One region of the Lysinibacillus sp. KU-BSD001 genome, then DNA from elsewhere that is predicted to be linked to it. Evidence: riboswitches for the same ligand, from Rfam matches in the RefSeq annotation. Region 1 holds a riboswitch; each other region holds the start of a gene.

What was found. Region 1 has a riboswitch for lysine ahead of AAGS61_RS14030 (amino acid permease). Riboswitches for the same ligand answer to the same signal wherever they lie in the genome.
Positions count from the first base shown of each region.
Region 2: it holds a riboswitch for lysine, as region 1 does, so the genes downstream of both, AAGS61_RS08170 (transporter substrate-binding domain-containing protein) here and AAGS61_RS14030 (amino acid permease) in region 1, are expected to answer to the same signal.
Region 3: it holds a riboswitch for lysine, as region 1 does, so the genes downstream of both, AAGS61_RS06590 (aspartate kinase) here and AAGS61_RS14030 (amino acid permease) in region 1, are expected to answer to the same signal.

Region 1 covers NZ_JBDQZI010000009.1:131,432-141,684, forward strand. Annotated here, with positions in the region: gene nikA (nickel ABC transporter substrate-binding protein) at 1-237, shown strand, start outside; gene nikB (nickel ABC transporter permease) at 242-1,183, shown strand; gene AAGS61_RS13995 (ABC transporter permease) at 1,180-1,986, shown strand; gene AAGS61_RS14000 (ABC transporter ATP-binding protein) at 1,998-2,867, shown strand; gene AAGS61_RS14005 (ABC transporter ATP-binding protein) at 2,864-3,676, shown strand; gene cntE (staphylopine family metallophore export MFS transporter CntE) at 3,673-4,866, shown strand; gene AAGS61_RS14015 (hypothetical protein) at 4,931-5,776, opposite strand; gene AAGS61_RS14020 (restriction endonuclease) at 5,937-6,491, opposite strand; gene AAGS61_RS14025 (CynX/NimT family MFS transporter) at 6,550-7,755, opposite strand; lysine riboswitch at 7,896-8,071, shown strand; gene AAGS61_RS14030 (amino acid permease) at 8,202-9,656, shown strand; gene AAGS61_RS14035 (hypothetical protein) at 9,839-10,253, shown strand, end outside.
Region 2 covers NZ_JBDQZI010000004.1:189,267-199,519, forward strand. Annotated here, with positions in the region: gene AAGS61_RS08125 (cold-shock protein) at 1-50, opposite strand, end outside; gene AAGS61_RS08130 (DUF1033 family protein) at 267-578, opposite strand; gene AAGS61_RS08135 (methyl-accepting chemotaxis protein) at 667-2,430, shown strand; gene AAGS61_RS08140 (acylphosphatase) at 2,832-3,113, shown strand; gene AAGS61_RS08145 (5-bromo-4-chloroindolyl phosphate hydrolysis family protein) at 3,221-3,850, shown strand; gene AAGS61_RS08150 (toxic anion resistance protein) at 3,847-4,953, shown strand; gene AAGS61_RS08155 (DUF6501 family protein) at 5,029-5,226, opposite strand; gene AAGS61_RS08160 (amino acid ABC transporter ATP-binding protein) at 5,524-6,258, opposite strand; gene AAGS61_RS08165 (amino acid ABC transporter permease) at 6,279-7,007, opposite strand; gene AAGS61_RS08170 (transporter substrate-binding domain-containing protein) at 7,084-7,935, opposite strand; lysine riboswitch at 8,038-8,224, opposite strand; gene odhB (2-oxoglutarate dehydrogenase complex dihydrolipoyllysine-residue succinyltransferase) at 9,382-10,253, opposite strand, start outside.
Region 3 covers NZ_JBDQZI010000003.1:254,264-264,516, forward strand. Annotated here, with positions in the region: gene AAGS61_RS06560 (NAD(P)-dependent oxidoreductase) at 1-1,214, shown strand, start outside; gene preA (NAD-dependent dihydropyrimidine dehydrogenase subunit PreA) at 1,237-2,517, shown strand; gene AAGS61_RS06570 (NCS1 family transporter) at 2,556-4,052, shown strand; gene AAGS61_RS06575 (hypothetical protein) at 4,069-4,275, shown strand; gene trxA (thioredoxin) at 5,029-5,343, shown strand; gene uvrC (excinuclease ABC subunit UvrC) at 5,422-7,212, shown strand; lysine riboswitch at 7,247-7,424, shown strand; gene AAGS61_RS06590 (aspartate kinase) at 7,510-8,724, shown strand; gene AAGS61_RS06595 (YslB family protein) at 8,864-9,280, opposite strand; gene AAGS61_RS06600 (succinate dehydrogenase cytochrome b558 subunit) at 9,550-10,167, shown strand; gene sdhA (succinate dehydrogenase flavoprotein subunit) at 10,232-10,253, shown strand, end outside.

The DNA.
Region 1 (10,253 bases):
GCGGGTATCGAGTCAAATGAAAAGTTAACAGATGATATTACACGTGTGATTCGTTCAACCGATGAAGCACAGCGTCACGCGCTGTACGAAAGTATTATTCAAACGATTCAAAGTGAAGCGATTTTCATGCCCATTTCATATCGTCAAAATTATTTAGTGGCGAACGATGTATTCGAAACGATTACATTCTCCCCACAACAATACGAAGTACCAATCAATTTGTATGAAATGAAGTGATGAGATGGGGCAATTTTTAACGAAACGTCTACTGAGCATGGTGCTAGCGCTATGGGGGATCACAATCATTGCCTTCTTCTTAGTACGTGTGATGCCCGTTGATCCAATAGAGGCATATTTTCAAGCTAATCAATTGCCTGTAACCGAAGAGGCGATGGAACAAGTACGTGAGGAACATGGGCTAAATCAGCCTATGTTCACGCAGTACGTACAATGGCTATCAGGTGCTATTCAGTTTAATTTTGGGACATCCTTTATGACGAATAATGCGGTAAGTGAAGAACTATTTAGCCGTTTTAGTGTGACGATGCAGCTAGCGGTTGTTGCCTTTCTTTTTATTTTGTTGCTATGTGTACCAATTGGAATCATCAGTGCTGTCAAGCGCGATTCTTGGTTTGACCGCATGACGCGCTTAACGATTTTCTCGATTGCTTCGATGCCGAGCTTTTGGTTAGCCTTTGTGTTAGTTTATACGGTGGCATTAAAGCTCGATTTATTACCGTTAATGGGCTGGGGAACAGTAGATACGATGATCTTACCTGCTTTAACGCTGGCGCTAGGGGTTGTCCCGTATTATGTACGCATGATTCGGACGAGCATGATTGAGCAAATGGATCAGCCATTTGTGACATTTGCGCGAGCGCGTGGAGTACCAGAGCATATTATTATTCGTCGTCATATTTTTAAAGGGACGCTCACACCATTAATTACGTCACTCGCCATGACGATCGGTGTACTGCTAGGCGGAGCAGCAATTGTCGAGATTGTTTTTACGATCCCAGGTATGGGTCGTTTTATTGTAGAAGCGATCATAGCGCGTGATTATTACGTTTTACAGGCATTTATTTTTATCATTGGTTTCTTCTATATCGTGATTAATTTTATGGCTGATTTGGTGTGTGCGTGGATTGATCCGCGTATTCGTATAAAGGAGGATGCTTCGTGAACAAAAAATGGGCACTTTATATGAGTAGTTTTTTAGTAGGCGTTTTATTTTTAGTAGCGATTTTTGCGCCGTGGTTAATGCCAAATGATCCACATGCACCGAATATAGCCATGAAGTTGCAAGGCTTTTCAGCGCAGTATCCATTAGGCACCGATCATTTAGGGCGCTGTGTATTGTCACGGCTAATCGAGGGGGCTCGGGTTTCCCTATCCATTGCTTTTGTTGTGTTAGTGGCAACACTTGTGATTAGTATGGTCGTTGGGTTAACGGCGGGCTTTATAGGGGGCTGGCTAGATATGCTTCTTATGCGGATTTGTGATATTTTGCTGGCTATTCCGAATTTTATTTTTGCGTTAGTCATTGTCGGGGCATTAGGTGCTGGCATGAAAAATTTACTCATTGCGATTGTACTGGTCACATGGGTCGGCTTTGCGCGCATTATTCGTAATATGGTCGTGAGTTTAAAGGAAACAGATTATGTCACGTATGCCCGTATTTGCGGTGTATCGAAATGGAAGATTGTTGTGCGACATATTTTACCGTTCGTCTTCCCACAAATGCTCTTGCTGAAATTCATTGGATTAGGCTCAACCATTTTAATGATCTCGGAATTGTCCTTCTTAGGGCTAGGTGTGACAGCACCAACTGCTGAATGGGGCATGATGATTAGCGAAAGTAAGACATACTTACTGACAAAGCCCGAATTGATGCTCATTCCGGGGATAATGATTTCGATTACGGTCCTTATTTTTAATGCTTTTGGGGATGCACTACGAGACGTACTCGATCCGAAAACGACATAGGAGGGCTGAACATGTTAGCCGTTGAAAATTTAAATGTTACATTGCGAAATGGTCATGTCGAAAAGCATGTGCTGCACAACATCAGCTTCTCTATACCGAAAGGAAAGGTAGTCGGTATTATCGGGGAAAGTGGCAGTGGAAAATCTGTATTATGTACAACGATTATGCAATTATTTCGCGAAAAACGAACAGTAACAGGCAACCTTTCTTTTAATGGCATGTCTTTAGTTGAGCTGTCTGAAAAAGAAATGCGGAAACTACGCGGGAACGAAATGGCACTCATTATGCAAAATCCGATGGCGATGTTTAATCCCATTGTTACGATTGGTGAACATTTTACAGAGACAATTCAAGCACATCGAAAAATAACAAAAAAACAGGCGACTGCGCATGCAAAGGAGCAGCTGAAAAGGTTTCAATTATTTGATGAAAATATATTAAAGAAATATCCACATGAGTTGAGCGGGGGTATGCTGCAGCGTGTCATGATTGCGATTGCGGCGAGTTTAAATCCGTCTCTATTATTAGCGGATGAGCCGACGACAGCACTTGATACGACGACACAGCTTGAAATTTTAAAAGAGTTAAAACAATTACATGCTACGACAGAGATGTCCATGCTCATTGTCTCACATGATTTAGGTGTCATTGCTAATTTAGCTGAGGAAATTATTGTGATGCGTCACGGGGTTATTGTAGAAAAGGGACCAACTAGCCATATTTTACAGCATCCACGTCACCGTTACTCGCAACGACTTGTTGCAGCACGAGATGAGCATAGTCAATTAGCGGATTTAATCGACCGTTTTGATGAAGAAATTACAGGTGAATTAATGCAATGTGATCCAGGTCATTGGGTTCGAATGGAGGGAAGCGCGTGATTACAATTGAGCAAGTGTCAAAATGCTATACTAAAAAAGCCTTATTTAAAAAGCCACACCACATTCAAGCAGTAAAGGATGTATCGCTGACAATTGAAGAAGGCTGTTGCTTTGCATTAGTTGGACAAAGTGGCTCAGGGAAAAGTACGCTTGGCAAAATGCTATTAGGTATTGAAAAGCCTGATAGTGGATCGATTTATTTCCAACATATAGATATTCACCAAGCAACTAGCAGTGAACGTCGCTTCCTGCAACATGCGTTACAGGTGGTGTTTCAAGATTGCCATAGTGCCGTAAATCCGAAAATGAAAATCCGAGATATTATTGCTGAACCACTTTGTGTGCATCAAAAGTTAACAAAAGCTGAGATCGAGCAAATCGTCGGTGAATTGCTTGAGATGGTCGGGCTAAAAAAAGAGGATATGCTGAAATATCCGCATCAATTTAGCGGCGGGCAATTACAGCGTATTACGATTGCACGTGCCATTTCGACAAAGCCAAAGCTCATTGTGTTGGATGAATCCATTAATAGCTTAGATATTTTAGTGCAAATTAGTATTTTACAGCTACTGAAACGATTACAACAAGAGCTTCGTTTAACATACTTTTTTATTACACATGATCTACATGCGGTGAAATTATTTGCCGATGAAGTAGCGATTATGCATCAAGGACAAATTGTGGAGCAAGTAGCGGCTTGTGATTTAGCTTCTGTCCAACATGAAGCAAGTAAGGCTTTGCTCAATGCTCAATTATCCATTGACTGTATTCACAATTATTTAGCAGAGGTGGGAGGTCGCGTATCGTGAAGAAAAGCCCGTTATCCATTAGCATGCTTCAAATGTATGGGCTTGCGATGTTTTACTTTACAGCCAATTCCGTGTTAACCGTTATTTTCCCATTACAGGCGAAGGACCATGGGATGCCAGAAGCGGAAATTGGGATTATGATGGGCATGTATATGTTCATTTGTATGGTTTTACGTCCGTGGGCAGGGCAAATGGTTGCTAAGCATAGCGTATTCACCATTATGAAATGGTTATTAGTTGGTCATGCCGGTGCTTTATTATTATACATATGGTTAGGTGTCGATAGCTTATATGCTGTCCGTATTTTACAAGGTTTTGTAACAGCATTTTTCTCGATGGCGATGCAAATTGGGATTACGGAAGTACTGCGGGACGAGGACCGCGGACAAGGGATGGCGATGTATTCGTTATCAACGGTATTACCAGGGCTATATGGTCCAGCATTAGCGCTGTTTTTATGGTATCAGGGGGACATGATGTGGTTGTTATTATTAGTAGCGGCTTTAGCTTTTTTCCCGCTCCTGTTTTTCATCAAATCACCACTCCCAAAAACAAAAAAGGACAATGCGTCGTTTACGTTTAAGGAAATGTTTGCGGCGATGAAGGTAGCGCGGCAACATAACGGACTTGTTGTGTCTTCAGGTGTCATGTTAATCGGTGCCAGTATTTTTGGGGCAATTACCGCCTTTTTACCGCTCTATTTTGTCACAACAGGAACGGGGAATGCCGCACTTTATTTATTTTTACAAGCAATCGTTGTTGTAGGAAGCCGCTTCTTTTTCCGTAAGCACATTCCGTCAGATGGCAAGTGGCATCCGAAATTTATTGCGCTTGTTTTAGTAAGCTCTATTATTGGGACGAGTTTACTAGCCTTGTTGCCGATGATTGGTTCGTTTATTTATATTAGCGCCATTTTTAATGGTATTGCTACCGCCATGCTATACCCGACATTAACGACATATATTTCATTTGTTGTACCAGATGCACAACGTCATATTTTATTAGGGCTATTTTTAGCTTCGTATGACTTAGGCTTTTCAATGGGCGGTATGGTCATGGGCTTTATCGTACAATTCGTTTCATACGAAATGATGTTTGCGACGTGCTCGTTACTTGGTGTTGTGGCGTTACTTTATAATTTTACGGCACAAAAAGTGAACGCTAATATTAAACAAGTCTCGATTAATTAATAGCATTATGCTAGTACATGCAATCTTCCCCGTATGTACGTATGGGGAAGAAAGGTGTACAAGTTCATTTCTTTACAAGTTCCTGTTGCAGCTGTAACTGCTTTTTCGCAAATTGCAGGGCAAGTTTTGTTTTACCTCGCATTTCACAATTTTTTACGAGTGCCTCGTACAGTTCATGTAACAGCTGCATATCCTCTATTTCTTTTGCGACGATTAGTGCTTGCTGCAAAGCATCCATGGCATAGTTAAGTTCCTTTTTTTCCATATAGTAATAGGCACGTAGTACAAGTGTCTTTATATGTTCTTTTGGCATACTTCCTAAGTCGGCCTGCTGTTCGCATTTTTGGAGAAGCGCATTTGTTTCTTTAAGACGATGCAGTGCTAGAAGCGTCTCTGCTCGGTTTAACATGTAATAGAGATGTAATACAGGCGCGAATGTAATGATATCGGCGTATTTTTCCCAGTAAGTATCACTCATTTCAAGTGACGGTTCGAAATGCTGCAAGGCAATATGACATTTTTGAATATGTAGTAAGGCGATTATTTTTTCATCTGCTAATTTAGACTGTTCTGCAATTGGTAAAGCATTTGTAAACGCTTGAATCGCTTGTTCATAATTTTGGTCGGCTAGTTGTGTAAGACCTCTCAGTATAGAATAATGTGCTTGTAGCTGTGGTTGGCTTGTCTCATGAATTCGTTTCTCGTAGCGAGTAAAAAGAGTCTGAAACTGTTGCATTTCCCCGCGCATATAAGCAATCGTAGCGAGCTGATATAAACAAAGACCACTATTTTCTGTTTGTGCCTGTGACGTATATATTTTTAATAGTTGATTAAACACGATTTTTGCTTCTGCATATTCTGCTGTGCGAAGAAGATTAATCGCATAGTCCATTCGTATTGTTAGCCCCATTGAAATCCTCCTCAAATTTTACAAACTAGTATTGATACGAATGTCAATATTAATACGTCTTTGCGAAAAGTTGTAATATTTTGCTTGAGGGAGGGCGGTCGTATGTTTCTTTCCGACAAATGAAAAAGCAGTACCTCTATTTAAGAGATACTACTTTTTATTATTTATCCAAAATCATGTCGATTAGCTTTTTACGGTCGATTAAGTAGACGTCATTAATATTGGCCAGCTTCACCGCCTGTTTTGTAAAGTAACTATTTGTGACAACCCATGCTTCTGTTGCATTATACATTTTAATGGCACCGATAATTTCTTGCACGGCTTTGACGCCGACGGAGCTTGAATAGCGCTTTGCTTGGACGACGATGACATCTTTCCCATCTTTTAAAACTAAATCCGCGCCATAGTCACCACTTGTCGCCGTATACGATACTTTAAAACCACGGCGTTTAAATAACTCGCCAAGGAAACGCTCGAATGCTTCGCCCGTCATTTGATCGACTTCTGCAATGCCGGCTTTACGTAAGCGTGAGGATTCATGTGAGCGTAGCCACGTTTTCAAACCGAGCCATAATAATGCATATGCACCAACACCGACACCAAATCCTTTAACGGTTTCTATATAGTACCAGCCGATGCCTCCCGCTATTAAAAATGGCAGCAACCGCATGAGTGGAATGCGTTTTTTCTTCTTTTTTCGACGTTTCCGAAACATACTTTTCTCCTTTAGATATAATGAATGATTATATCATAAATGAGTACGTATGTTTGTATTAATCGTGAATCGTTCGGTTGCTACTTGCAATATATGCCGCAACTGCTAAAGAAATGGCTATCACAATGAAAATAATATTCGGCACGAACCAGTTGTCAGTTACATCGTGAAGCAGCCCGAAACATGTCGGACCGATGGCTGCTAGTAAGTAACCAATCGATTGCGCAAACCCTGAAAGTTCAGCCGCTTCGTAAGCCGTTGTAGTACGAAGGGTAAAGAACATCATCGATAAACTAAACGATGCACCACCTGCGAAGCCTAAAAAGATCATCCAAAGAAAGGCATAGTTTGTCCATTCCATTAACACGCCCGTAAAGCCGAGCAAATAAAAGGCAGAAAACATAAGTACAATCGGGCGTTGATTTGTCATTTTTGCGGCTACAATCGGTGTTAAAAAGGTCATAGGAATTTGACCAAACTGCATAATGGAAATAAGCCATCCTGCATGATTTGCATCAATGCCTTGTGCGATATAAATTTCTGGAATCCATGCCGCCATTGTATAAAACAGAAATGATTGCATCCCCATCGCAACCATAACTGCTAATGCAATCGGAGAACGGATCAGCATCCCCCAACCATTTCCTTTCGATGTAGAGCCTGTTAATGCCACCTTTTCCTCGCGAAGCTGTGGAATCCAAAAAATGATGCCAATAATGGCAGCAAGAATGGCAATCCCTAAAGCCATTTGCCAGTTTGTCGCTGTCGCAACAGAATAGCTAATTCCTGCGGCAAAACCACTTGATAAATTCATCGAAACCGTATAAATCCCCGTTAAAATCCCGATATGCAGTGGGTAACGCATTTTAAAGAAGCTTGGAATAAGTACATTACCAAATGAAATCGCGATCCCAATCAGTACTGTTCCTAGTAGTAAAAGAGAGGTTGTGCCAAGTGAGCGTAAAACAATCCCAGCTACTAATAGTAAGAGCGAATAGAATAGCGTCCATTCCATGCCGAAACGTTGCGCAATCCTTGGTGCGAAAGGTGAAACAACCGCGAATGCGAGTAATGGAATAGTCGTTAAGAAGCCGGCAAGCACATTTGAAATGCCTAATCCGTCCCGAATGAATGATGTAATGGGTCCTACAACGGTAAGTGGTGTTCGAAGGGTCATTGCAAATAGAATAATGGATAAAGAAAATAGAATGACTTTCCGATTTAATTGTATTTTTTTGCTTTGGTAGTTAGATGACTTCGCCATGATGAAAACTCCTTAAAATAATGTTTGACTGTTTTGAAATGTTGGAAAATAAAGAAAAGTACCGAAACGATTGATAACAAAAAAATGCTATGTTAGACTCATGTACATATTCTAATTTAATATTTTTTGCCTCATGTGAAAAGTGGGGTAGAGGTCGCGACTGTTATGACTAGTATAGCTGAGATTGGGAGAATCCGTGAAGCTTTATGAAAGGAACAGTTGCCGAAGTATAGTATCGCTCTTCAGGTACTATGCTGGGGCTGTACTCGAAAAGGGACAGAACTGCCGCGTTTTGCGTGGGTGAGCTATCGTTTCAAGTTGATGAGGTATTTCGGATACCGTCATAACTTTTTATGGCGGTTTTTTGTTTGAAAAATAAATTTTTTAAATGCTCAAGCCTCGAAACCGAAATACAATCAACAAAAAAAATGAGGAGTTTTATATGTATGAGTAATATTCAAATTGATCAGCTTGGCAATAAGTCTGAGCTGAAGCGTAGCCTAAAAAGTCGTCATATCACCATGATTTCGTTAGGCGGTACAATTGGAACAGGGCTATTTTTAGCATCTGGTTCGGCTATCTCAGCTGCTGGCCCTGGTGGTGCACTACTTGCCTATGCGCTAATCGGCGTGATGGTGTATTTCTTAATGACGAGTCTTGGAGAAATGGCTGCTTTTATGCCAACATCTGGTTCGTTTAGTACGTATGCAACGCGTTTTGTTGACCCAGCATTTGGCTTTGCGCTAGGTTGGAACTATTGGTATAACTGGGCGATTACGATTGCCGCTGAAATTGCCGCTGTATCTATTATTATGAAATACTGGTTCCCAGATAGTTCTTCGCTCCTGTGGACAGTTTTATTTATTGTGGTTGTATTATCGTTTAACTTATTATCTGTTAAAGCGTATGGTGAGAGTGAATACTGGTTTGCTATGATTAAAGTAGCGACTGTTATTATTTTTATCATTGTCAGCTTCTTAATGATTTTTGGTATTTTAGGTGGCAATGATCCAGTTGGGTTATCTAATTTCTTTGTAGAGGAAGCGCCGTTTAATGGTGGCTTTATGGCGATGTTTGGTATTTTCTTAGCAGCAGGTTTCTCATTCCAGGGCACAGAAATGCTAGGTGTAACTGCTGGTGAAACAGATGATCCAGGAAAAAATATCCCAAAAGCAGTTCGTTCTGTGTTTTGGCGTATTTTATTATTCTATATTTTTGCCATTGGTGCGATTGGTTTATTAATTCCATATACAGATACGCGTCTATTATCGGATGATATTGCGATGAGTCCATTTACGATTGTGTTCGACCAATTAGGGGTGGCATTTGCTGCTTCTGTGATGAATGCGATTATTTTAACGGCGATGCTGTCAGCAGGTAACTCGGGTCTGTATGCTGCAAGCCGTATGCTATATCAATTAGCTGTTGACGGAAAGGCACCAAAATTCTTTGCAAAAGTGAACACACGTGGCATTCCAATTTATGCGTTGCTCGCAACATTAGCGATTGGCTCTCTATCGTTTTTAGCATCATTCTTTGGGGATGGTGTAGTGTATATTTGGTTATTGAACGCATCGGGGATGTCGGGCTTTATTGCATGGGTAGGGATTGCGATTAGTCACTATCGTTTCCGTAAAGCGTATGTTGCGCAAGGGCGCGATCTTAAAGATTTACCTTACGTATCACCATGGTATCCATTTGGTCCGCTATTTGCTTTTGTTGTCTGTATGATTGTCATTATTGGTCAAAACTATACAGCTTTCACAGGCGGTACGATTGACTGGTACGGTGTATTAGTATCGTACATCGGACTTCCACTATTTGCGTTGTTATGGTTAGGTTATAAAATGAAACATAAAACAAAAATCGTCCCACTAGAAAAGTGTGATTTAGATTATTAATGACATAGAAACGGCTCCCATATGGCGAGCCGTTTTGTTATGTAAAATAGAGTATCTCGCTACTTTTATGATTGTAAGAACCTGTTATAATGAATACTAACTTTTTGAAAAAATATAGAATGATATATAGTGAGTTTTTTCTACTAGTAACAGATATTACATAACGTTAAGAGGGTGAAGAAATGAGTGTATCAATTGGATTTCAACGAAAAATGAATGAATGGATTAGCTCGAATAATAACGGTGTTGCTTTTCGACCTTTTTTAGTAGATGGTAACCCCTATAAATCCCGTGTCTTTGTAGTGGGCGCTTTTCCACATCCAAAGCTTGAAGTAAGTGGTGAGTTTCAACAATTTGAGTATATGGAAGCACTTGTTGATGCAACGCTTTTTGAGCTGATTTATGGTGAGCAGATGCAGTCGCGTGAAAATAAGGGCATTGCGGCTTTTATGCACTGGCTAAAAGAGGAATGTGGTGAAAGAGCTGTCAATACAACGATCACAGCACTCATGGCGGAATCTGCTAAACATTTAAAAGAGTATAGCAAGGTTTTATCGGAGGACTATGAAAAAGGATACGATGTATTCGGTCAAGTAT
Region 2 (10,253 bases), on a different contig from region 1:
AATCCGAAGCCTTTTTCTGAGTTAAACCATTTTACTGTACCTTGTTTCATGTGAGAAAACCTCCAAAAAAATAAATGTTAACAATATGGAATTTCTTTACCTGAATGAAAAAATTCACATATTACGAAGAGTACCGTCAAAATTACCGATCACTCTTTGTAATATGTGAATCTGTATTCCGGCCAAGCAATTTTATTGTTGATTTAATTATACCATCATTTAACACTATGTCAAACAATTTTTTAGTGTTTTTAGAAAATTTTCTTTTATTTCTGTAAATTATACATTTCTTTTATATTTAGACTAGGTGCTTCTAAAATAAGCCCGTGAAAAACTTGGACGTCTTCATCACACCCTTCACAAAATTCGCAATCCTCTTCATTCCAAAATGCAATAAATTGTTCTTTACGTATTTCTTCATGTTCAAATTGTGCGCGTAATTTCGCTAATAGCTTTTTTAGTGCGCTCTCATACTCGTCTTTCGTCTCATACTGGTATGTCGACACGATATAGGACTCCCACCCTTCAAATAGCCACCATGGTTCAAAATCCGCCTTCATATAAATAATTTTATACACGATCGACAACCCTTTCTTTTCTATATTATTGTATTTTATCAGAATGTTATAGTATGTCTATTATTACAACTTAGCGTGTGGTAAAATATTGTATAAGTATATTCTGGGAGGTATTCCACTAAATATGTTTTCAGCCTTTAAACCAAAAGCCGATCTTGATTTATTATTTGCACGTGGTACAGACTTAAATGCCACGGGACGTTTTAAACAAACTTTAGCCTTTAATCATTTTAACTTACACGATCAGCAAAATTTAAAAGAGATTTATGAGCGTCTTAAACAGAGTACACCAACAATGAATGAGATTTTTTCAAAATACTTGGATGAGATTGCACCAGCCGGTAAAAACCCTGTTTCAAAGACACACATCGATACGTATTTAAGTCAATTCTTCCTTGCAGAACGAAATGATACTTATATCGATCACACAGTTAGATTTTTTGATTTCCTACGTCGTTGTAAATTTGAACCAGGCAAGCTCATTGTTGTATTTAATCAATTCTCTTTTTATTTAAACACACACCTTTTATATAATTTCGCTTTAAAGCCTTTTAAAGCATTTGACTATATGAAATCTGTATCTGCTGCCGTGAATATTGATCAAGAAATTTTAGTGGAAGTAATGACAGAACGTATTATAGAAAATGTGGTGGAAGAAATTTCCTCATTAATGGATGTCAATGCAAAAATCATGTATATGAAAGACTTAATCATGAGCCTTGATCACCAAACTGACGAAATTTCTACATCGACTGCAGCGGCAGAACAATTAGCTGCTTCGATAAACGAAATTGCCCGCTCATCAAGCAATATCGCTGAAAAAACGAACGACTCTGTTGAGAATGCTGTAAAAGGTAAAGAATCCATTGAACAGGCACTGATTGAAATTTTCACAACGGAAGAAACATTTACGTCCATTGTAGCAAGCTTCAAAGACCTACAAAAGCACGTGAACGATATCGAAAGTGTCGTAACATTAATTAACCAAATTGCGGATCAAACAAATTTACTAGCACTCAATGCATCCATTGAGGCAGCACGTGCTGGTGAACACGGAAAAGGATTTGCTGTTGTTGCACAAGAAGTTCGTAAATTAGCGGAAAGTACAGTAAATGCCCTGAGTGAAGTGTCAACAAACGTACAATCCCTTAAAAGCTACTCCAATTCCGTTGCAAAATCGATTACAGAAACAACAGGCATTATTAAAGAAGCAACGAATGAGGCAAAAGAATCCTTACCTTTACTCAATTCCATCGTTGATACGATTGAAAGTATTAATATTGATGTCACAAATACAGCGGCTGTCTCTGAACAACAAGCAGCAGCGATTGATGAAGTATCGGCTCGTATGATGCATATTTCACAACTACAAGAAGAAATTCGCATTCACGGAGCAAGTACATCTCGTGATATTCACTTATTAGGTCAGGAAATTAACCGCTTCCGCGTAGATATTGTCGATAACAGTAGTATACAGTTATCAAGCATTGCCCTCCTACAACTTTCGAAAGCAGACCATATTTTATGGAAGTGGAAAGTATATAATATGTTCTTAGGTTTAGAACAACTAACGCCATCTGACGTATCATCACATAAAGAATGTCGTCTTGGGAAATGGTACTTCTCCGATAAAACACGCAACCGATTCGGTACACATTCATCTTATCGTGAACTAGATCGTTACCATGAACAAGTACACAACTCCGCAAAGGCAGCAGTCATTGCGTATAATAACAACCAAATCTCGGAAGCTGAAGTGCATTTAAAAGAAATTGAACAAGCTTCGAATCAAGTACTGTACTATATTAACCAATTAATCGACTCAATCCGTAAAGAACGTGAATCAATGTAATACAATGCATTCTATATGTTGATTAGTAAAAAAGAATTATTTTAGCAGGTGTGTTGATTATCAAAATATTTCCTGTATAGAAGCGTGTCTCTTTAGCAAAAACGTAATCAAAAATGACTTGCCAGTTGATTGAAGCGGAATCGGTGAGACTCCTACGGGAATAGCAATGTTTTTCTGCGACGAAAGCGTAGCGGCAGTTGCATGAGCTGAAGACCCCGCAGGAGCGAGCGACGAGGAGGCTGAGGCCATGCCCGTGGAAAGCGAGCCGAATGGAGCGGAAATCAACGTTTCACACGATTCTATTAATAATAAAAGGTAAATCAACACGCTTGTTACTTTAGCTTAACAATTTATAAGTAAGTAAAGGAATGCTTCACTTACTTTTTAAAGGGTGAGTAATCATGGCAAAACGTATAAAAGTTATATTTTTCGGAGATGTAAAAGGAACTGGTCATCGATTTTTCATTAAACAAAAAGCGATTGAATTAGGTTTGAAAGGATACTGCCAGTTAAATAGCAACAACCAACTCGAAGTGGAAGTAGAAGGCCCTACAAATGCTGTCGATGAATTTATTCACTTTGTGCAAAAAGGAGTTAGCTTACAAGCAGCGTCCAATCAATTTACACTCGAAGTGTTTGACGACCTAAAAGGCTATAAAGGAATGCAGTCGGATATTGTTTAATATCCGGCTTTTTCTTATGATAGGATGAGGTGAATGAAACTTTTATATCACTTACACCGTATATATTAGAAACGTTTTGATTGGAGGTACAAACTATGCTAAGTGCTATGCATTTTATCACGCGACATGCTTTCAACTTTTTCATTAGCTCTGCTCTTCTTATACTTTCCATTGTGAATTTTGATATAGGATTATTTGGCCTAGCCGTACTAATAGGTGGATATTATATGAGTAATAAGCTTATTTTAGCTATCCAAAAAAGAAAGCGTAGGAAAGAGTTAGGAATGACAAAAGAAGAATACAGACATATTGAAGAACAGATAAAGCTTGCACGAGAACAACTAACTAATTTAACACAGCAATACGTTCGTGTGCGCTCGATTAAATCATTTAAATTACTCAATGAAACAAATAAAGTAGCCAAACGCATTATCAATATCGTCCATACAAACCCACAAAAGTTTTATGCAGTGGAAGATTTCTTCTATGCTCACCTACCGTCAGCGGTGGAATTGGCAGATAAATATACCTTACTCACAAAAGAGCAAGTAAAAGGTACTGACATTCATATCGCATTAGAAGATACGCGGAAAACGTTAAAAGATTTACATGGGACAATTGAAAACGACTTAAAATTAGCACTTCAATCAGATATCGATCAATTAAAAATTGAACTTGATTTTGCAAAGCTTGCAAATGAACAAAGTCGAGAAAAAATAGGCGGTGGCGGTGAATGATACAAGAAAACCCATTTGACGCCTTTATATCGTCAGGTAGCCAGTTAGCAGAAGTAGCCAAACAAGAATATGAAGCACAATTACAGAGCAACTCTGCTACTCCCCTATTTTCAGCGCTTAGTCCACTAAATCAAAAACGTGCACTCGATTTAGCCGAACAGCTCGATATTAAAAATTATGAAGAAATTATTTCTTTTGGAAAGCTTGCACAACAAGCTTTAAAAAACTTTTCAACTAAATTATTAATACATGTTCAACGAAAAGATACTTCAGCAATTGGTGATATTTTATTTCAGTTGATGGAACAGCTCGATCAAATCAACCCAGATGCATTAATTGAAAACAAAAAGAGCTTTTTGGGGAAATTATTTAATCGACCAACAGCTTCCATCCAACAAACAATGTCTAATTATAGACGCCTAAGTAAACATATCGAGCGCTTAGGTATTAAGCTATCACATGCAAAAGAAGGCTTGCTTGCTGATTTTGCTATGCTAGATGAACTTTATAAATTAAATGAAGATTATTTTCATGAGGTCAATATTTATATCGCTGCGGGTGAAAGGAAGCGACACGAAATTCAGCATCACATACTCCCTGCTATGCAGCAAACAGCCAGTACAAGTGAAAATCCTATGGTCCAACAAGAATTGCAAGATTGGTATATGCGGTTGGAATGGATGGATCGCCGCATATATGATTTAGAAATTTCTCGTGAAATCGCCATTCAGTCTGCTCCGCAAATTCGGATGATTCAACAGACACATCAAATGCTCATTGATAAAATTCAAACGTCGGTTATGTCTACAATCCCCCTTTGGCAATCGCAAATATCTATGCTTCTTAGCATGAATCAGCAACGCCGGGCAAATGCTGCACAGGAAAGACTCCTAAAAGCTTCCGACGAATTAATGCGTAAAAATGCAAAAATGGCGAGTATTACATCTAAAGACATAAAGCGGTCAGGTACAGGTATTACACATGAAGCGGTCGACCACTTTAAAGAAACACAGCTTAAACTACTGCAAGACTTGGAAGAAACGCTACGTGTCCAAGCAGTGGCTAACGAAAAACGGAAACAAACCGAATCTACTCTTATATAATATAAAGTATCATTATTTAGCGTTCTACCAACTAAAAGCCGGTTCACATTCCGCATGCGAACCGGCTTTTCTCTTTTATTCAAAATACTCTTTGTAATAACCGCCAACTTTTCCTGTGTTATCGATAACGAAAATGAATTCTTCTGTTTCATTTTTCACTTCGTATTCTTTACCAACTGTTAATACATTTGATACTAAATACTTTGATGCATTTGTGTGTACACATTTTACTGTACGAATCGTTGGTGCGTCTTTCCAATTTAAATGTAACATTATGATACCTCGCTTTTTATAGAGAAATCTTCTCTAACATCTATAGTTTATTTTAAACGATTTTTAGCTGATTGTGTACTGAAACGTGTAATTCAGTAAAAATATTGCACTTTTACTATACCGAGAAACTTCTAACATGCTACACTAGAGAGTAGAGGTGATTTTTATGGCATTTGGTAATATCCCTGCATGGTTTTTCGCTATTGCATTTGCATTTGCTATTATATTTATACTCATATCAGAATGGAATTCTCGTAAATAATGAAAATCGACAAGCTTACGCCTTGTCGATTTTTTTCACTTTAATGTACGCTTTAAAAATTCTTTTGTCCGTTCATGCTGTGGATTGACGAGTACTTGATCTGGATGCCCTTCTTCTACAATCACCCCTTTGTCCATAAAGACAATTCGGTCAGATACTTCACGAGCAAATTCCATTTCATGTGTAACGATGAGCATTGTATTCCCTTCATCCGCAAGCATACGCATTACTTTTAATACTTCCCCTACCATTTCTGGATCGAGTGCAGATGTTGGCTCATCAAACAGCATCACATCGGGGTCCATTGCTAATGCTCGAGCAATCGCAACACGTTGCTTTTGCCCCCCTGATAATTGACGAGGTTTTGCATGTTTGTATTTATCCATCCCGACGATGTTTAAGTATTTTAATGCTTTCTCCGTAGCTTCTGCTTTAGAGCGCTTTAACACTTTCTGCTGACCGACAATGCAGTTACCAAGCACATCTAAATTATTAAATAGATTAAATTGTTGAAACACCATTCCTAAATGTGTACGATATTTTTCAATATCATGCTTGTCATCTAAAATATTTTCCCCTTTATAAATAATTTCGCCACCACTTGGCTTTTCAAGTAAATTAATACAACGTAATAATGTTGATTTACCCGATCCAGAAGAACCGATTAAACAAACAACCTCACCTTTACGCACATTGAAGTTTACGTCTTTTAACACTTCATGCTGACCAAATGACTTACTTAAATGTTTAATTTCGATTACAGTTTCCATAATTGATGCCCCTTATCTAATTAATTTTCTTTTGTTGTCGTTTGTTCGACTTTATAAGAATTCGGACCATCTAATTTACGCTCCATCCAACGGAGTAAGCGTGTAGCAGTAAATGTCATAATTAAATAAATACAACTTGCGATAAAGAAGCTTTCCGCAAATTTAAAATTCGCACCTGCAACGGATTTTGTCTGGAAAAATAGCTCCGTTACACTGATTACATTTAGTACAGCCGTATCTTTAATATTCATGACTAATTGGTTACCTGTAGCAGGTAAAATGTTGCGGGCTACTTGTGGTAACACAACATAAATCATAATTTGGAAGTGATTCATACCAATCGCTTGAGCTGCCTCATATTGCCCTTTATCGACGGATACGATACCACCGCGTACAATCTCGGCCATATAAGCACCTGTATTTAAACCGACAACTACAAGCGCTGCTACAAAGCGGTCTAATTCAATTCCGTATGCATAAAGGCCGTAAAATACAACCATCGCCTGTACAATCATTGGTGTGCCACGGAATACTTCCACATAAACCGTTAAGAGAAAGTTAAACACTTTTAGTACTACACTTTTAATTGAACGCTTACGCACTGGAATGGTGTGCATAATACCGATAAAAAATCCGATCAGAGCACCAATAATTGTACTAATAATTGCGATAGCTAATGTCATGTACGCACCACGTAAAAACATTGGCCAGTTATTTTGTAATATTGAGAGAATGGTCTCTAAACTCATAAAAATCCTCCTAACAGCCGTATCACTGTCTTTTAAATAAACTAGCCGCCAAAATTTGTGCGGCTAGTTGCATTTATTATTGTTGTGCTGGTTGATTTGCAATCGCTGCTTCCATTAATGTTTGGCGTTCCTCTTCTGAGATGCCTGTTAAAATTTCGTTCATTTTATCTTTGTTTGAATCACCTTTACGAACTCCGATTGCTACTGATACTTGCTCTTCAGACACTTCAAAGCCTTCTTCCAGTTCCGTATAAGTGAAGTTGCTATTTGCTGCTGCGGCAGAAATTGCTTCTGGACGCTCTGCTACATAACCATCAACTACACCTGTTTCAACTGCTACACGCATTGCCGGGAAATTATCCATCGCTACTTCTTTTTTCACGCCTGGAATTTGGTCGATTACATCGTAGTTTGTTGTATTTAATTGTGCTGTAATTTTTGCTCCCGTAAAATCAGCTAATGTTTTAGCCTTTTCATAAGCGCCACCCTTTTTTACTACCATAACAAAATCAGAAGTATAGTAGTTTTCTGTGAAATCAATTGACTCTTTACGCTCTGTTGTTGGACTCATGCCTGCAATAATCGCATCTACTACACCTGATTGAAGTGCTGGTACTAAACCATCCCACTCCGTTTTCACAATGACTAACTCTTTTCCAAGCTCTGCGGCTACCTTTTTAGCGATTTCTATATCATAACCGCCTGCATATTCGTTTGAACCATCAATTTTCACTGCACCGTTCGAATCATCCATTTGAGTCCAGTTAAATGGTGCATAGCCCGCTTCCATTCCAATACGTAATACATTGCTTTCTTCTTTTTCATTCGTGTCTGACGATGAGCCTGTTTTACCGTCATCAGATCCACATGCTGCAAGAACTAACATAGTCATCATTGCAGCCATTAGTACTACTAGCTTCTTTTTCATACAATTCTCTCCTTTTTCTGATAGTTTAGGCAATAAATAAAGCGACCTTAGAAGAACGTAAGGTCGCTTAATTATTATTAGCCCATATCCTCTAGTTTCCCATATTGAGATAGCACACCTTGAATGAACGGGAAGAATCAAACAAGACAGTCCTGCAATTATTCATTGCAAACCCAGTGTATCGTAGTGAGCCTACAAACACACTTCGGCGATATTTCCTTCTCTTTCATTTCATCGTTCGCTCTAAACTCTATGAAAAACTAATAAATACCGCGCCTCTACCTCACGAGATTGTGAGGTTTGATTATTAAATTGATAATAGAATATTACAACATTCTAATTTTTGTGTCAATATTCATTTTTCTGACACATGAATAAATATACTCAAAAACGCTTAATTTTACGTATATTTCCATTTAATTCAAGTGTTTGATTCACATCTCAGTAAAATCTTATAACAGGACTAATGTCTCGATAATCTCGACTAATACATAAAAATATATGATTAGCTCACAATTCTGTATGACCAACTGCGCTACTTCCTCTTTTCACTGCTTATATAACTATACGGTTAATTGAATAATCGTCTTCACCAATATGGTTCATCATCAAAAGTCGGGGTTGCCTTATATACATGGCACACTCCACTCCGAGCGGATGCTTTCCGCGGGCATGGCTTCAGTCTCCTCGGGCCAACACGATGTTGGTCACGAAGGCGTTGGCACAGGACGTGACGATTTTAGCCTTCGCTCTTTTATCGTCCCTCACTGCTCCTGTCGCGCACGCTTAGGCGCAAATAAATTGCCTGCGGGGCCTTCAGCTCATGCAATTCCCGCTGGAGTCACCGCTCTCCGTTCCATGTGCTACCTACTTCTACATAAATTGTTTGCTATAGGTGGAACACAGATTATGATGAAGAAGTATTCATTTTTTGCTATAGCGTACTATTGTCATAGAAGCCAAGCTTTACTTCACAACGGAAACGTACTGTGGTGAAGTATAAAGGTCACAATGCTTATTCTATTCAATACTTTTTACTATTTTTGTATTTTTTGTTCATTACGAATTGATGAAATAAAGTGTTTATTGATTGGAGTGGAAGCTGGGCGAGTGCATCTGACGGCTACGCCTTTCGATGCAGAAATAATCTGTTCCCTTCACTGCGGAACAGATTATTTTCCTGGGGGATTAGCGTCCTAGATGAGACCCTGGACTGAGCGTAGCGAGGGAAGCGGCTCATCGGACGCCCCCCGGAAAGCGCCCAGCTGCTCCTGACGCTCCGCTTTCGTCGCAAATGAATTTGGAACGGAAATCAACCCCAAGTTACGGTGATGAACCACCAATATAACAAATTGCATTATTCTCATTTATTTTTCAATCTGATGATACGATATCAAAATACAAAAAGCCTCTAACAAAATTTGTTAGAGGCTTTCATTGTATTTATTATGAATTTAATAATAAATCTTCTGGGTTCTCAATTAACTCTTTAACTGTTTTTAAGAAGCCTACAGAATCTTTACCATCGATGATACGGTGGTCATAAGAAAGTGCCACGTACATCATTGGACGGATTTGAACTTCACCGTTTACAGCTACTGGACGGTTTACGATTGAGTGCATACCAAGGATACCAGCTTGTGTACCGTTCATGATTGGTGTTGACATTAATGAACCGAATACACCACCGTTAGTGATTGTAAATGAACCACCAGCCATGTCGTTTAAGCCTAATTTTTTGTCACGTGCTTTTCCTGCTAACTCTGCGATATCTTTTTCGATTTGCGCGAAGTTTTTCGCATTTGCATCGCGTACAACTGGTACTACTAAACCTTCTTCCGTTGATACAGCTACACCGATATCAAAGAAGTTATTTAAGTGAATTTCGTCACCAACGATTTGTGCATTTACATAAGGATATTTCTTAAGTGCTGCTACAACCGCTTTTGTGAAGAATGACATGAAACCAAGTTTGATGTCGTTATCTTTTACGAATTGCTCTTGTTTACGTTTACGTAATGCCATGATGTTTGTCATGTCGATTTCGTTGAAAGTCGTTAACATCGCTGTTGATTGTTTCACTTCTAATAAACGTTTTGCGATTGTTTGACGACGACGAGACATTTTCTCAATTGTTACACGGTCTGTCTCAGCTGCAGGTGTGAAAATCACTGGACCTGTTGTTGCCACTGGTGCTGCTGCTACAGAAGCCACTGGTGCAGTGCCATGTGCTGCTACGTCTTGTACACGTACACGTCCTTGTGGATCTACTGGTGAGATAGCAGCTAAATCGATGCCTTTTTCACGCGCTAATTTAC
Region 3 (10,253 bases), on a different contig from region 1:
TTGATATTCCGAAGTTTATTAAAAAAATTGCATCTGGTAATTTAAAGGGCTCAGCATTAACGATTTTACAGGCTAATCCACTTGGGGCGAGCTGTGCACGTGTTTGTCCTACTGAAGAACTTTGTGAAGGAGCTTGTGTATTAAATCATCAGTCTAAACCGATTGATATAGGACGTTTGCAACGTTATGCAACCGATTGGGCGATGGCGTCTAGTGCTTCATTATTTAAAAAGGGTGCGCCTCAACAAAAACAGATTGCTATTGTCGGTACAGGTCCAGCAGGATTGGCTGCTGCACGTGAGTTAGCCTGTCTTGGCTATCAGGTCACGATGTATGAAGCAGAAGAACAAGCTGGGGGCTTAGGCCGCTATGGGATTGTGGCTTTCCGTCTACCGAATGACGTTGTCGAGTGGGAAGTAGAACAAATTACAAACTTAGGGGTTAAAATTCGGACGAATACAGTCGTCGGTCAACATATTTCGGTAGAGGAGATGTTAAGTCGCTATGATGCTGTAGTGTTAGCGGTCGGTATGGGGGCCGTTCCGAATCTAGGGATTAAAGGTGAGGATCTTACAGGCGTATATGATGCGATTTCATTTATTAAAGACACAAAACTAGACAATCTCACATCGGATTTAATCGGCAAGCGAGTGGCAGTCATCGGAGCAGGAAATACAGCGATTGATGGTGCGACAAGTGCCATTCGTTTAGGTGCGTCAAATGTCAAAATTCTCTATCGTCGTACGGAGGAAGAAATGACAGCTTATGAATTTGAATATGAATTTGCGAAGCAAGAAGGCGTTCAGTTTGAATGGTTGACAGCACCAGTCAAGATTATCGGCAATGACGATGGACAAGTGGTTGGGATTGAATGTGTGAAGATGATGCTTGGAGAGCCTGGTGCAGATGGTCGACAAAAACCAATACCGATTGAAGGTTCAGAGCACGTAATTGCAGTAGATGCTGTTATTAAAGCAATTGGACAATCGCGCTATACACAACTAATTGAAGCATTTGACCTAAAACACGAGTGGGGTGTTGTAACGGTTAACGAAGAAACGTTGCAAACATCAAATCCTAAGGTGTTTGCATGTGGAGACGTCATCTTCGGGAATGGGCAAGGAGAGGCGATGGTTGTGACGGCTGTCCAACAAGGGAAAGATGTAGCTTTAAATATTCATAATGTATTTCAAGCAACATCACAAAGCGTCTAGCACATAAAGAGGGGGGAACAAGATGGCAGATTTACGTATCAATCTAGCAGGCATTGAATCACCAAATCCGTTTTGGTTGGCATCTGCACCACCAACAAACTCAGGCTATCAAGTGCAGCGGGCATTCGAAGCTGGCTGGGGAGGGGCTGTTTGGAAGACGTTAGGGGACCCGATTTTAAATGTTTCCTCGCGCTTTGCAGCAGTCAACTTTAATGGTCAACGTGTAGCAGGCTTTAATAATATTGAGCTCATTACAGATCGACCACTTGAAGTGAATTTAAAAGAAATTTATGAGACAAAAAAACGATTTCCAAACCATACGATTATTGCTTCGTTAATGGTGGAACCGAAGCGAGAAAAATGGCATGAAATTGTGAAACGAGTAGAAGATGTCGGTGTGGATGGATTTGAGTTAAATTTCGGTTGCCCGCATGGGATGGCTGAACGAGGAATGGGTTCTGCATCAGGGCAAGTGCCAGAATTAGTAGAGAAGCAAACATACTGGGCAAAAGAAGCAGCGAAATCGCCTGTTATTGTCAAGCTGACGCCAAATATTACAGATATTACTGTAACGGCAGAAGCAGCGGTTGCAGGAGGCGCAGATGCCATTAGTATGATCAATACCATTAATAGTTTAGCAGGGGTAGATTTAGATTCTTGGAATACGATCCCTCATGTTGCTGGAAAAGGAGCGCATGGGGGGTACTGTGGTCCAGCTGTAAAGCCAATCGCCCTGAATATGGTAGCTGAATGTGCACGAAACCCCCGTATTCATGTGCCGATTTCAGGAATAGGTGGCATATCTACTTGGCGTGATGCAGCAGAATTCATGTTAATGGGCTCGAGCTGTGTACAGGTTTGTACGGCTGCCATGCATCATGGATTTAGCATTGTGGAAGATATGATTGAGGGACTGAGTAATTACTTAGACGAAAAAGGGTTAGCCTCAGCGATGGATTTAGTGGGTCGTTCTGTTGCACGTTACTCGGATTGGGGGAATCTAGACCTCAACTATCAAATTGTCGCCCAAATTAATAATGATGTATGTATTAATTGCAACAAGTGCCATATTGCTTGTGAAGATACGTCGCACCAATGTATTGATCTTTATACAGAAAATGGTCGTCCGATGTTAAAAGTCCGTGAAGATGATTGTGTTGGTTGTAATCTTTGTTCGATTGTTTGCCCTGTCGATGGTGCGATTACAATGGTCGAGAAGAAAAATACATTGCCGCCAATGACATGGAATGAGCGTCAAGCGATTATGAGTAGGTTTACGCCAACGACAAATGTAAAGTCGTAGAGTGCCCGCTGAAAACTTCATAAAGGGGAGTCATCAATATGGAGAGTAAAGGAAACTATTTAAAGTCGCCCGATTTATTGCCTGTGACACATGGAAAACGTGTAATTAGCCCGTTTGGTTTTTCTGTTATTTGGGTAGGAATGGCAATCGTATTAGCTGCTTTTGCTATAGGCGGTGGGGGAATTATTCATTTACCGCTACCGTATGTGATTTTAGCAACGTTGATCGGATCAGTAGCTATTGGGATTTTTATGACTCTAATTGGTGACATTGGTGTTGAACATGGGATTTCCTTTCCAGTATATATGCGTGCCCCCTTTGGTACGATTGGTACACATTTTCCATCTGTGATGCGAGCATTTACAGCAGCCTGTTGGTTCGGGATTAACTCTTATTTCGGTTCAACGGCCATCAACGGCATTTTAAATTTATTATTCGGTTTTGATAACTGGATTTTATGTTTTATTATCTTTGTGACATTGCAATTAATTAACACGTCACTCGGTATTAAATCGATTGAACGCTTTGCTGATTTAGCAGCACCGATCATCATTTTAATTTCGTGTTGGATGTATATTACATTGGCTGATAACGCAACAGCTCAAGGAAAAGACATTTGGAGTTGGGTCGAGTCACCAGTCACGGGAGTAGCAGGCTTTACGGCGTTTATGGTAGTCGTCATGGCCAATATGGGCTTCTGGGCAACATTAGCAGCGGATATGCCTTCGTTATCTCGCTTCTTTAAAGCACCGAAAAATGAACGAAATTGGTTTAAACGCAATAAAACACAATTAATGGGTTCACTTATTATCATGCCAATTACAAATACGTTTATGGTAGCCATTGGTGCCATTTGTTATATGGCTGTATCAACTGCTGATCCGATTACAGCATTGCAATCCAGTGCAAACGGGATCGTTTTAGGGGTATTACTGTTAATGATTGTGTTAGCACAGTGGTCAACAAATACTTCTGCAAACGTTATTCCAGCAGCGACAGTTTTCTCCAATGTGGGCGGTCCGAAAGTTCCGTTCTGGGTAGGGGTTATCATTACAGGGATTATCGGGACAATTGTTCAACCTTGGAGTTTATTTGATATTTTAAATAGTGTTCTCTTAATTATTGGTGGCATTTTAACCGCAATTGTAGGGATTTTATTCGCTGATTATTATTTAATACGAAAGCGTCGGATCAATGTCCATGCACTGTACGAATTAGACGGACAGTTTAAATATTTTAAAGGATTTAATTTTGCTGGTTTAATTGCATGGGCTATTGGTGGCGGTGTTGCGAACATGTTTCCTACGTACTCATCACTGATTGGCTTCTTTTTAGGAGCAGCGGTCTATTATGTGCTTGCAAAATATTGGTGGTTTGTGAAGTATCCACAAAAGGAAATTAATAATCCGAGTGATGAGTTGTATTTAGGGATAACAGCAGGGAACGACTGGGAGATTGATAAAAAAGTGTATCAAGAGCCAGAACCGAACCTCGAATCAGAAACACTAAATCCACCTGTAGGGCAAGAACAATAGAAAGGAGTAGAGACCGATGTCATCGCATAGTGAAGTGTTACAAGAAATCGCGCAGCTGGATGTATTGTTAGCGCAAGGTTATAAGATGAAGTGCGTCTACGAAAATTTAAGTGGTACATTTATAGAATTACAATGCGAAGCCGATACGACTACGTTACAACTCTTAACAGCAGACGCCCGCAAATATCTTGCTGTGAAACTACGGGAAACGATGATTGCCTAATGAATAAGGTGATTGTTTGTTAAATGAATAATCAATAAATTATAAAGACTGTAGACAACTTTGATTTATTTTTAAAAAGCTGTATAAGTGTTTTATCATAGCCTCCGCGCTTTGCCACAGCCTACACAGGAGCTAAAACAGGCGTGGCCTGTTTGGATCTCCTGTTCCTGCTCCTGACGCTTGCGCTTTCGTCGCAAAGAAAATCTTGGCTCCTGTGGCGATGGCGCGCTACGGCAAAAGTGAATACTTCTCGATATACTAGAAAAACATTTCTCTTCTCTAAAAGAAATCATTTTCTTTCTATTGCAAGTATAATTGCCCAGCCTCTGCCGTGATGGATGAGAATTTTTCTTTATTTTTAGCAACTGATTATTGTATTCAACCAAGTGTGTTGATTAACAAAATATTTCCTTTATAGAAGCATTTTTTTAGAAAAACGTGATCAAAAATGACTTGCCAGTTGATTGAAGCGGAATCGGCGAGACTCCTACGGGAATAGCATGAGCTGAAGACCCCGCAGGAGCGAGGTACGAGCGACGAGGAGGCTGAGGCCATGCCCGTGGAAAGCGAGCCGAATGGAGCGGAAATCAACGTTTCACACGACTCTATAAAGGTAAATCAACACGCTTGTTAAGATAATAATATCCTTATGGACATTTTGCCAAAACGTTTTAGTTAGAGCAGAATAATTCCAATTTATAAAATGAACATGCTATACTACAAGCATATGTATTATGAAGGAGGCTATTTAAAATGGCAATTGTACAAGGTACAGATTCAAACTTTCAACAAGAAATCGCTGAGGGCGTAGTGTTAGTAGACTTCTGGGCTGCTTGGTGCGGACCATGTAAAATGATCGCTCCAGTGTTAGAAGAAGTAGACGCTGAAATCGGTAACGAAGTGAAAATCGTAAAAGTAGATGTGGATAATAACCAAGGAACTGCTGGTGAATATGGCATTATGTCAATCCCATCATTATTATTATTCGTTGATGGCGAATTAAAAGCAAAAACTGCTGGCTTTATGCCAAAAGAAGCGTTAATTGATTTCATTAACGACAACAAATAATCATAATAACTATACAAGTCGAGTACAAACACGTGCTCGGCTTTTTTTCATGCATTATAATAGGCAGTAGGTGATGATATGAATGATTTAATTAAAAATAAGTTAGCGATTCTTCCGGATGAGCCAGGCTGTTATATTATGAAAGATCGTCAAGGAACGATTATTTATGTCGGCAAGGCAAAAAAATTAAAAAATCGTGTACGCTCTTATTTTAATGGCTCTCATGATGGAAAAACAGCTCGTCTTGTCAGTGAAATTGAAGACTTTGAATACATGGTAACAACCTCTGAGCTTGAAGCTTTAATACTAGAGCTAAATCTGATTAAGTTACACGACCCAAAATATAATATCCGGCTGACAGATGATAAAACATATCCCTATATCAAAATTACAAACGAAAAATATCCACGTATTATTACAACACGTAAAATCAAAAAAGATAAGGCTCGTTATTTTGGTCCTTATCCTAATGCTTTTGCAGCGAACGAAACACGGAAAATGCTAGACCGTATTTACCCGCTCCGAAAATGTGCACAGTTACCAAGCCAAGTGTGCTTGTATTATCATATGGGGCAGTGTCTTGCGCCTTGTGTCAAGGATATCGACAAAAAAGTGTACGACGAAATGATCGAGGACATTTCCAAATTTTTAAATGGCGGCTATGAAGAGGTCAAAAAAGATTTGGAAGTAAAAATGCTTGAAGCGGCAGAAAAGCTTGAGTTCGAGCGAGCAAAAGAGCTACGCGATCAAATCGCCCATATTGAAACGGTTATGCAAAAGCAAAAAATTATTTCGGATGATTTATCAAATCGCGATGTATTTGGTTATGCAGTGGAAAAAGGGTGGATGTGTGTACAAGTATTTTTTGTGCGTCAAGGAAAATTAATTGAACGTGACGTATCGATTTTCCCTGTGTATCGTGATCCGGAAGATGAATTCTTAACGTTTGTTGGGCGATTTTATGAATCGCCGCAACATTTAAAGCCGAAAGAGATTTTTATTCCCCATACAATTGATGGAACACTCCTTGAACAGGTATTAGATGTTAAAGTGATGACGCCAAAGCGTGGACAGAAAAAAGAACTTGTGGAGATGGCGACAAAAAATGCGCAAATTGCCATTCATGAGAAGTTTCAATTGATCGAAAGACAAGAAGAACGAACGATTGGTGCATGTGAGGCATTAGGGGATGCATTAAATATTTCAACGCCTCTCCGAATTGAAGCGTTTGACAATAGTCATATGCACGGCGCTGACCCTGTTTCGGCAATGGTTGTATTTATTGATGGGAAACCAGCGAAAAAGGAATATCGCAAATATAAAACGAAAGAAGCAGCAAAGCATGATGATTACGGGGCGATGGAGGAAGTGATTCGGCGCCGGTATATACGTGTACTGAAAGAACATTTACCTTTACCGGATTTAATTATCGTCGACGGTGGAAAAGGACAAATGGAAGTAGCGCGTAGTGTATTACAAAATGAGCTTGGCTTAGTCATTCCGATTGCGGGACTTGCAAAAGATGAAAAGCACAATACATCACAGTTATTATTTGGTGATCCACCTGTATCGGTTGACATGAAACGGACGAGTGATGGCTTTTATTTATTGCAGCGTATTCAAGATGAGGTTCATCGTTTTGCTATTACATTTCTTCGTCAACAACACCAGACAAATGCAATTCAATCCGTGCTGGATCATATAGAAGGTATCGGTCCAAAGCGAAAGCAACAACTGCTAAAACACTTTGGGTCAGTGAAAAAAGTACGTGAGGCAAGTATCGATCAATTAATGGAAGCGGGCATGCCGAAAGCACAAGCAACTAACATTTTTCAGTATTTTCAAAATGAAGCGTTGAAAAAACAGTAGGCGTATGCTACGCTTACAACATAAATTCATATTGAGTAAAGGTAGAGGCGCGGGTTTCAAAAGTATCGCTTGTGAGGAGGAACAACTCCAGTGAGCAAGTGTGAAAGGGGAAGCCGCCGAAGTGACTAACCGTTGTTTCCGATTAGTTGCTGGTTTGGCATTTAAAAAATGTCAAACTGTCAGAATGTACATTCTGGAGAGCTATCTCAAGCAAACTTTTTCGTTATAATCGTTTACTGAGGCGGCTTTTCATATTAGTGAAAAGCCGCCTTTTTGTATAAGAAAGGGTGTGGACAAATGAGCAGTATTGTTATGAAATTTGGTGGACCAGCTGTTGCAACGCCAGAGAAAATGCAAGCAATTGCAAGGCGGGCAATAGAAGAACAAGGGAAAGGATTACATGTGGTGATCGTCATTTCACCAATGGCAACCATTCGCCGCGAGTTGCAGGCATACGCAGCAGAGCTTTCAGATAATCCAGTAAAACGTGAGCAGGATGTTTTATTAGCAGCAGAGGCACAAATGACGAGTGCGTTGTTATCCATTGCCATTACGGAACAAGGTGGTAAAGCCGTATCACTTGCAGGATGGCAAACAGGAGTTGCAACGGATAGCTTACATAATAATGCACGTATTGAAGCAGTGAAGACTCAGCGCATTTACAAACATTTTGAGCAAGGGGAAATTGTCGTGATTGCAGGCTCCCAAGGTGTAGATAGCCATGAAAATATAACGACATTTGGCAAAGGTGGTTCAGAAACAACGGCTGTAGCGGTTGCCGCCGCGATTAATGCGGAACGTGTAGATATGTATACAACTGTAGATGGTATTTATACCGCTGACCCTCACATTGTCCCCAATGCCAAAAAATTAAAAGAGTTATCATATGATGAAATGTTGGAATTAGCCAATTTAGGGGCAATGATTATTCATCCACGAGCAGTAGAGCTAGCGAAAAAATATAACATACCAGTAGTTGTTCGCTCCAGTACAGTGAATGTGGAAGGGACATTGTTAAAGGAGGAAGTGGAGATGGAGAAAAATTTAGTTGTGCGCGGCATTGCCTATGAGTCAGATATTATTCGATTAACAGTTGGCTATGATTCATATGAGGAAGCATCGTTAGCTGATATTTTTACCGTACTAGCGAACAATGGCATTAATGTCGATATTATTGTACAGGCTGTCATTGATAAGGTAAAACCAACAATCTCATTCTCGATTGAAAAAGAACAATTTGCAGAAAGCTTACGCGTATTAGAATCTAGTAAGCTATCACTTGGTTTTAGCTTTGCGGATTTTGAAGTAGGGTTAGCGAAAGTATCGATTGTTGGATCGGGTATGGTATCTCATCCAGGTATAGCAGCTCGTATGTTTACGCGACTGAGCAGAGAAGGAATTGACGTAAAAATGGTCAGTACTTCTGAAATTAAAGTGTCAGTCGTTGTACCGCAAGAAGATATGATAAGGGCAGCCAATGCATTACACGAGGAATTTAATTTAACTATATAATAGAAGATAGCTACAAAATTGACAGAAAATTCCCTCATTTTGTAGCTATTTTAATGATAAAATAGGGAGTTTCTTCTATATTAATATGACATATATTTCCGATTAGATTTGATACTTGTAGTATGTTCGCTAATTTAAGTTATTTAATCGGCTCTTTTAAGTCCCATTTCAGATTAAATGTCACAGTCCCGTGCTTAATATTTTTTTCCTCATAACATTCTGTTAAATAGCCGTTTAGTTTTTGTGTTTGTTCCGCTAAGAAACCAGCCTCGATTCGAAAACAGCGCTCTTCGAATTTTAAAATATCTGCATCCCCGATTAGAAGAAATATGGCGAAATCTTTCCCTTCTTTTTCAAGCGATAATGATCCCCAACCAGCTTGTTCAAAAAAGCTTGCTGCTTCTGCCATTGAAAAGAGGGGGAATTTCCGAGCGAGCTCTTTACCAGCCCAATAAAGAACCTCTTCTTCGTGTTTTCCTAAAACAGAACGCAATATATTATCGCGAATTAATTCATAGCCGAAAGTTGGAATCGTTTTCATATTGCTATCATTCATTTCCAAAACCCCTATCTTAAATTTTCTTATTTTTTAGACTAATTATTAAGTGAATAAATTAATAATAGAAAAATTGTACTTAAGCCAGCTAAAATTAACTTTATTCGTATGTGCTAAATGATGCAGAGTGCCTTGACGCTTGTATGGCGAGGGAGTACAATGGACATGTCATAATATTGTACCATGATGAAATACGCAGTCAATGTGTTACAAATTACAAAGTGTTGACAATTAAATGCGTGTTTTAAGTACTAAGGGGGGTAACAATCTTGTCGAAAGATCGTGAGTTTTTATGGCGCCGGTTACACTCGCTACTTGGGGTTATTCCAGTAGGTTTGTTCTTGGTGTTCCACTTATCACTGAACTTCACTGCAGTTGGTGGTGAAGAAGCTTACAATAATGCTACAGGAGCTATGGAATTAGTTCCACACTCATTATTGTTATTAATGGAATGGGTGATTATTTATATCCCATTATTGTTCCATGCATTCTACGGAATCTACATTGCATTTACTGCAACGAATAACACAAAACGCTTTGGCACATTCCGTAACTGGGCGTTCCGTATTCAACGTATCACTGGTATTTTCTTAGTTATTTTCATTGCATGGCATATTTTCCAAACACGTGTTCAAAAGGCATTTGGAGCTGAAGTTAACTGGGATATGATGGCTGAAATCGCGGACAACCCTGCGATGTTAGTATTCTATATCGTAGGTATCTTGTCTGCTACATTCCACTTAGCAAACGGTTTATGGTCGTTCTTAGTAAGCTGGGGTATTACGCAATCTCCATCATCTCAAAAAGTCGTTACTTACATTTCAATGATTTTCTTCGTTCTTTTATCAATCATGGGTGTAGTAGCAATCGTATCATTTGCAATTTAGTAGCTGAACTAGAGAAAAGCTATATATTAAACTTTTAGCAATGTTAGAGGAGTGAGAATCAATCATGGCAAAGAGCAAAGTAATTG